Azospira inquinata: one gene and its partner. The protein of the gene in region 1 interacts with the protein of each later gene in a pairwise test. Links are inferred from orthologs where the notes say so. Each region holds a gene or a part of one and is shown on either strand. Other genes may lie near its edges. The genes, in order: Azoinq_RS12865 and Azoinq_RS06420.

Region 1 (3,312 bases):
AATTACGGGATCGGCTGGTGCCGATCAATCAGAAATACCCCCTGGTGGAACTGATGGCGGCCTGTCGTCGTTATCTGGAAAAAGCCCCCCGGGATTTCATTACCTTCGAATACGTCATGCTGGACGGGATCAATGATTCCGATCAGCATGCCCGGCAACTGTTGGACTTGACGTGCAAGGTGCCGTGCAAGTTCAATCTCATCCCATTCAACCCCTTTCCGGGATCTCCTTTCCGCCGCTCTCCCGCGCCCCGTATCCGCCGCTTTGCCGATATTTTGATTCAGGCCGGAATTGTCACCACTACCCGGAAAACCCGGGGCGACGATATCGATGCGGCCTGCGGTCAACTGGCCGGGCAGGTCAAGGATAAGACGCGACGGACGGCGGGGCGGCTGATTCCCATCGCCGAGGTTCGTCCATGAAACGCTTTGCGCTGTTCCTGTTCGCTGCTTTTGGCGTCTTCTGGCTGGGCGGTTGCGGTAGCACTCCCCTGGCCCAGGCTGCTTCCCTGATTCCTGCGGTAACGTCCGATGGGGCTAGCCCCACGCCGGGGCCTTCGGTGGGAGAACCGGCCAAACGGGCCAAGGTGCATACGGAACTGGCGGCCCTCTACTTCCAGGACGGCAACATGGCGGTGGCCCTGGATGAACTGAACAAGGCGACCCAGGCCGATTCCGGCTACGCGCCCGCCTACAACATGCTGGGCTTGGTGCATATGGATCTCCACGAAAACGGGGAAGCGGAACAGAATTTCCGCCGGGCCCTGTCTTTGACCCCCAATGCGCCGGAAGTGAATAACAATTTCGGCTGGTTTCTTTGCCAGAACGGCCGGGAGAAAGAATCCATCGCCTATTTCCTGGCGGCGGTAAAAGACCCCTTGTACCGCACACCGGACCTAGCCCTGGTCAATGCGGGCAAGTGCCTGGACCGGGTGGGGGACGCCGCTGGGGCGGAAAATTATTTCCAGAAGGCCCTGCGCTACTCCCGCAATAATCCCCAGGCCCTCCTGGGACTGGCCAATCTCTATTTCAAGCAAGGCTCCCTGGGCCAGGCCCAGCATCAGCTGAATGCCTTCAATCAGGTTTCCGACCCCACCCCCCAGTCCCTGGATTTATCCATACAGCTGGCCCGCAAAAGCGGGGACCGGGAAGGGGAGGCCAGTTACATTTCCCAATTGCGTCGTCGTTTTCCCGACTCCAAGGAGGCCTTGTCCTTGCTGAGAGGTGATAGTGAATGAGTGAAGAAAAGCTGGAAGCTGCCGCCGTTCCCCAGGCCGAGACGACGCCGGAGCAAGCCCCCATCGGGGCGGAATTGCGCCGGGCCCGGGAAAGTCGGCAGCTCTCTGTCAATGAAGTGGCCAATGCCCTGAAAATCAGTGTGCGCCAGGTTGAAGCCCTGGAGGCGGACCAGTGGGAACGCCTTCCGGGACGGACCTTCGTCCGGGGCTTTGTGCGCAATTACGCCCGTTATCTCCATCTGGACGGGGAGGCCATGTTGGTTCGTCTGGCGGTTAATGAAACGCCGGAAGCCCCCCGTATCGAAGTACCCCACCAGGTGGAAGCCGAGCTGCCCCAGCCGGGCCGGGGTCACCGTCGGGATATGTTTGCCATGGGCGTGGCCGTGGGCATGGTAGGGCTGGCCATTGCCGCCTATTTCCTGGTTCCCGAGGATTTCTGGCAGCCTTCCCCGGCGCCGGTCAAGGTGGCCGAAGAGCCGGGGATGCCTCCGGCAGATTCCACCGCGACCAGTACCGCTCCTTCGGCAGCACAGGCCAGTGCTGCTCCTGCCCCGGCCGCTGCGAGTACTGCTCCGGCCGAGACTTCCGCCGCTCCCGCCCCATCTCCCGCTAGCGCCGCGCCGGCTGCTTCGACGGCAACGCCCGGGGCGGCCCCTGCAACGCCGGCGGCGGGAACCAGCCGTCTCCACTTCCAGTTTGACCAGCCCTCCTGGGTGGAAATCAAAGACAGCACGGGTAAGGTGCTGGTTTCCCAATTGAACGGGGCTGGCAGCTCCCGGGATGTGGACGGCGTGCCGCCCTTCACCCTGGTGGTGGGCAATGCGGCCCACGTCAAGCTTCAATACAAGGGCAAGGACGTCCCCATGGAACAGCGTTCCAAGGATGACGTGGCCCGTTTCAATCTCGACTGATTCATGACCGATCCCCAAGCAATTAAACGCCGCCCGACCCGGGCGGTGCGGGTGGGCAATGTGGTAGTGGGGGGCGCGGCCCCCGTGGTGGTCCAGTCCATGACCAATACGGACACCGCCGATTATCTGAGCACAGCCCTACAGGTGGTGGAACTGGCCCGGGCCGGTTCCGAGCTGGTGCGCATTACGGTGAATACGGAAGCCGCTGCCGCTGCCGTGCCCCGCATCCGGGAGCATCTGGAGCGGATGGGGGTAACGGTGCCCCTGATCGGCGATTTCCACTTTAACGGCCACCGGCTGTTGGCGGATTTTCCCGACTGCGCCCAAGCCCTGGCCAAGTACCGGATCAACCCGGGCAATGTGGGCCACGGTAAAAAGCGGGACGAACAATTCGCCCAGATGATCGAATTGGCCTGCCGCTACGAAAAGCCGGTGCGTATCGGGGTGAATTGGGGCAGTCTGGACCAGGATCTGCTGGCCCGCATGATGGATGAAAACGCCAAAGCACCGGCCCCCCTGGGCACGGAAGCCCTGATGCGTCAGGCCATGGTGGCCTCGGCGTTGGAGTCTGCCGCCCGGGCGGAAGCCCTGGGCCTGCCTGGGGATCGGATTATTCTTTCCTGCAAGGTCTCCGGGGTCCAGGATTTGATTGCCCTGTATCGGGACCTTTCCGGCCGTTGCGACTATCCCCTCCATCTGGGACTTACCGAAGCGGGCATGGGGAGTAAGGGCATTGTGGCTTCCACTGCCGCCCTGGCCGTATTGCTGCAAAGCGGTATCGGCGACACCATCCGGGTGTCCCTGACCCCGGAACCGGGGGCCAGCCGCAGCCAGGAAGTGGTGGTGGCCCAGGAAATTCTCCAGACCATGGGGCTGCGGGCCTTTACCCCCATGGTGGCGGCCTGTCCGGGCTGCGGGCGCACCACCAGCACCCTGTTCCAGGAACTGGCGGCCTCTATCCAGGATTATGTGCGGGGCAAGATGCCCGACTGGCGCGGCGAATATGAGGGGGTGGAAAATCTTACCCTGGCGGTTATGGGCTGCGTGGTCAATGGCCCGGGGGAAAGCAAGCACGCCAATATCGGCATTTCCCTGCCGGGCACGGGGGAGGCCCCGTCCGCCCCAGTGTTTGAAGACGGCCAGAAGACGGTCACCCTGCGGGGC
Region 2 (3,313 bases), 1.4 Mb from region 1 along the record:
GCCACTGCAGCGGCGGAGCCGCCGGAGGAGCCGCCGGGCACCCGTTCCTGATCCCAGGGGTTTTTTACCGGCCCGAACCAGGAGGTTTCGTTGGAAGACCCCATGGCGAATTCGTCCATGTTGGTCTTGCCCAGATTCACGGCCCCGGCAGCGTCAAATTTCTGGATCACCGTGGCGTCATAGGGGCTGACGAAATTGGCCAGCATGTGGGAGCCGCAGGTGGTGCGCCAGCCCTGGGCACAGAAAATGTCCTTCTGGGCCAGGGGGATGCCGGTCAGGGGACCCCCATCTCCGGCGGCCCGCCGGGCGTCGGCGGCCCGGGCCTGGGCCAGGCTACGCTCCCCATTCACAGTGATGTAGGCGTTAATGGCCGGGTTGTGACGGGCGATCCGGTCCAGGTAGAGCTGGGTCAGTTCCACGCTGGAAATTTTCTTGTCGGCTAAGGCCTGCGACAGTTCTTTGAGGCTGGCGTTGATCATGGCGTTTCTGAGGGTGGCTGGCGGCGGCGGAAGCTCCCGGGGGGAGCGGCGGCCGGACCGCGACGGATGAAGGGGGTCGGAATCGGACGCTGGAAAAGGAAACGGGGGAAGGGACGCAGTTCCAAAGGAAAAGGGCCCCGGACCCTGCCCTATTCGATGACCTTGGGCACCAGGTAAAGCCCGGCTTCCGTTTCCGGGGCCACGGCCTGGAAGGCGGCTCGCTGGTCGGATTCGGTCACCCGGTCTTCCCGGAGGCGTTGGGGCAGGTCCTGGGCGTGGGCCATGGGGGCCACACCGGCGGTATCCACGGCCTGCATGGCCTCGATCAGGGAGAAAATACCGTTCAACTGGCCCAGGGTGGCATTGGCCTCCGCGTCGGTGATTTCGATGCGGGCCAGATGGGCAATGCGATGGACTTCGTCGAGGGAAAGAGACATGGGCTTGCCTGCGGTAAGGTCTTATACCGGAAAGCTTTATAAGGTATCATAAAACCTTTACCCCAGCAGCCTTGTACGGAATCTTCCCCCCATGTTCGGTTTTCTACGCAGCTATTTCTCCAATGACCTGGCCATTGACCTGGGCACGGCTAACACCCTGATTTACTGTCGCGGCCAGGGCATCGTTCTCGATGAACCCTCCGTGGTGGCAATCCGCCTGGAAGGCGGCCCCAATGCCAAGAAGACCATCCAGGCGGTGGGTAAGGAAGCCAAGTTGATGCTGGGCAAAACGCCCGGTTCCATCACCGCCATCCGTCCCATGAAGGACGGGGTGATCGCGGACTTCACGGTGACTGAGCAGATGCTCAAGCAGTTCATCAAGAAGGTCCACGATTCCAAGCTTTTCTCCCCCTCCCCCCGTATTATCATCTGCGTCCCCTGCGGCTCTACCCAGGTGGAACGTCGGGCCATCCGGGAATCCGCCATCGGTGCCGGGGCTTCCCAGGTTTACCTGATTGAGGAACCCATGGCCGCCGCCATCGGCGCCGGTCTGCCCGTGGCCGATGCCACCGGCTCCATGGTGGTGGATATCGGTGGCGGTACCACGGAAGTGGGGGTCATCTCCCTGGGCGGCATGGTTTACGCCGGTTCCGTGCGGGTCGGCGGTGATAAGTTCGACGAGTCCATCATCAACTACATCCGCCGTAACTACGGCATGTTGATTGGTGAAACCACGGCGGAAAACATCAAAAAGGAAATCGGGTCCGCCTTCCCGGGTTCCGAAGTGAAGGAAATGGAAGTGAAGGGTCGCAATCTGGCCGAGGGTATTCCCCGCAGCTTCACCATTTCTTCCAACGAAATTCTGGAAGCCCTGACCGATCCCCTGAATTCCATCGTCTCCGCCGTCAAGAGCGCCCTGGAACAGACCCCTCCCGAACTGGGAGCGGACATCGCGGAAAAGGGCATGGTGCTGACCGGTGGTGGCGCCCTGCTGCGGGACCTGGATCGCCTGCTCATGGAAGAAACCGGCCTGCCCGTGATCGTGGCCGAAGATCCCCTGACCTGCGTGGTGCGGGGCTCTGGCATGGCCCTGGAAAAGATGGACAAGCTTGGCAGTATCTTCGCTTCCGAGTAAATTTCGGCTGGGTAATCGGTCCGCCGGGGGCTCCCTTCCCCGCCCGCTGATTACCCTTCCCGCTATCTCCGCCGCCTTCGGGCGGCTTTGACGTTCTGAAAGACCACCGTGGCCGGCATCGACCACATACCACCACCTTTCTTCAAACGGGGCCCGGCGCCCGTGGCCATGCTCTCCCTGTACCTGGGGCTGAGCCTGTCCCTTCTGGTGCTCGACCACCGTTTCCACTACCTGGAATGGGTGCGCCAAGGCGTGTCCATGGTCACCGCGCCCCTACACATGGTGGCCCACGCCCCCGGGGAGGCGGCTTATCAGCTGGGTGACTACTTCACCACCCTGACCGAGCTGCAAAAAGAAAACGGCCAGTTGAAGCACTCCCAGCTGGCGGTGGCCACCACCCTGCAACGGGTCCAGCATCTGGAAGCGGAAAACGCCCATCTGCGGGCCCTGCTGGGGGCCAAGGAACACCTGCCCGCCGGCGGCCAGATGGCCCAGATCCTCTACGCCGCCCGGGACCCCTTTTCCCGTCGGGTGATTGTGGACAAGGGCCTGCAGGACAAGGTGGCAGCGGGCCAGCCGGTGGTGGATCACCGGGGCCTGATCGGCCAGGTGACCCGAGTTTATCCCATGGTTTCGGAAGTTACCCTGATCACGGATAAGGATCAGGCGGTGCCGGTCCAGGTGGTACGCTCCGGACTTCGCTCCGTGGTGTTCGGTCTGGGCAATGGCCAGCTGGAGCTGCGCTTTCTCCCCGCCAATGCGGATGTGCAGAACGGCGACCTAATTGTCACCTCCGGTCTGGACGGGGTTTTCCCCGCCGGTTTCCCCGTGGCCAAGGTGATTTACATCGAGCGGGACACCACCTACACCTTCGCCCGCATCATCTGCGCCCCCGTGGGTTCGGTGGAAAGCTTCGGCGAAGTGCTTATCCTCAATCCCCGGGAAGCCCTGCCTCCCCGGCCCCCGGAAAATCCCCGCAACAACGACATCGCCCCCGCCCCCACGCCGGACACGGTCGCCGGCAACCGGCGGGCCAACCAGCCCGCGCCGGTGCGGACCAAGGTCCAGCCAGCGGCCAAAGCGGCGGGCAAATAGGGAGGTCCCATGCAATCCTCGTTCACCTCCTCCCGCATCCTGCTGCCGGTCCGGCCCTGGTTCATTTTCTTTTCCCTGTTCGTGGCCCTGCTGCTGAATTTGCTGCCCACGGCCCGGTGGCCCGCCATGCCCGACTGGGTGGCCCTGACCCTGTGCTTCTGGAGCTT

What was found.
Region 2: the proteins of Azoinq_RS12865 (region 1) and Azoinq_RS06420 interact in binary tests that used the Escherichia coli proteins (3 or more experiments, as listed by UniProt). The link is inferred for Azospira inquinata from one-to-one orthologs.

What each region holds. Positions count from the first base shown.
Region 1 is NZ_CP064782.1:2,831,857-2,835,168, forward strand. The notes cover bases 192-3,190. They hold Azoinq_RS12865 (helix-turn-helix domain-containing protein), read left to right. Parts: upstream 192-1,233; coding sequence 1,234-2,148; downstream 2,149-3,190. Other genes in these bases: rlmN (23S rRNA (adenine(2503)-C(2))-methyltransferase RlmN), read left to right, coding at 192-422; pilW (type IV pilus biogenesis/stability protein PilW), read left to right, coding at 419-1,237; ispG (flavodoxin-dependent (E)-4-hydroxy-3-methylbut-2-enyl-diphosphate synthase), read left to right, coding at 2,152-3,190. Outside these bases: more of rlmN, read left to right, coding at 1-191; more of ispG, read left to right, coding at 3,191-3,312.
Region 2 is NZ_CP064782.1:1,409,039-1,412,351, reverse strand. The notes cover bases 30-3,029. They hold Azoinq_RS06420 (rod shape-determining protein), read left to right. Parts: upstream 30-1,007; coding sequence 1,008-2,051; downstream 2,052-3,029. Other genes in these bases: mreC (rod shape-determining protein MreC), read left to right, coding at 2,220-3,029; gatC (Asp-tRNA(Asn)/Glu-tRNA(Gln) amidotransferase subunit GatC), read right to left, coding at 629-916; gatA (Asp-tRNA(Asn)/Glu-tRNA(Gln) amidotransferase subunit GatA), read right to left, coding at 30-479. Also shown: more of gatA, read right to left, coding at 1-29; more of mreC, read left to right, coding at 3,030-3,146; rod shape-determining protein MreD, read left to right, coding at 3,156-3,313. UniProt on the Escherichia coli protein: Forms membrane-associated dynamic filaments that are essential for cell shape determination. Acts by regulating cell wall synthesis and cell elongation, and thus cell shape.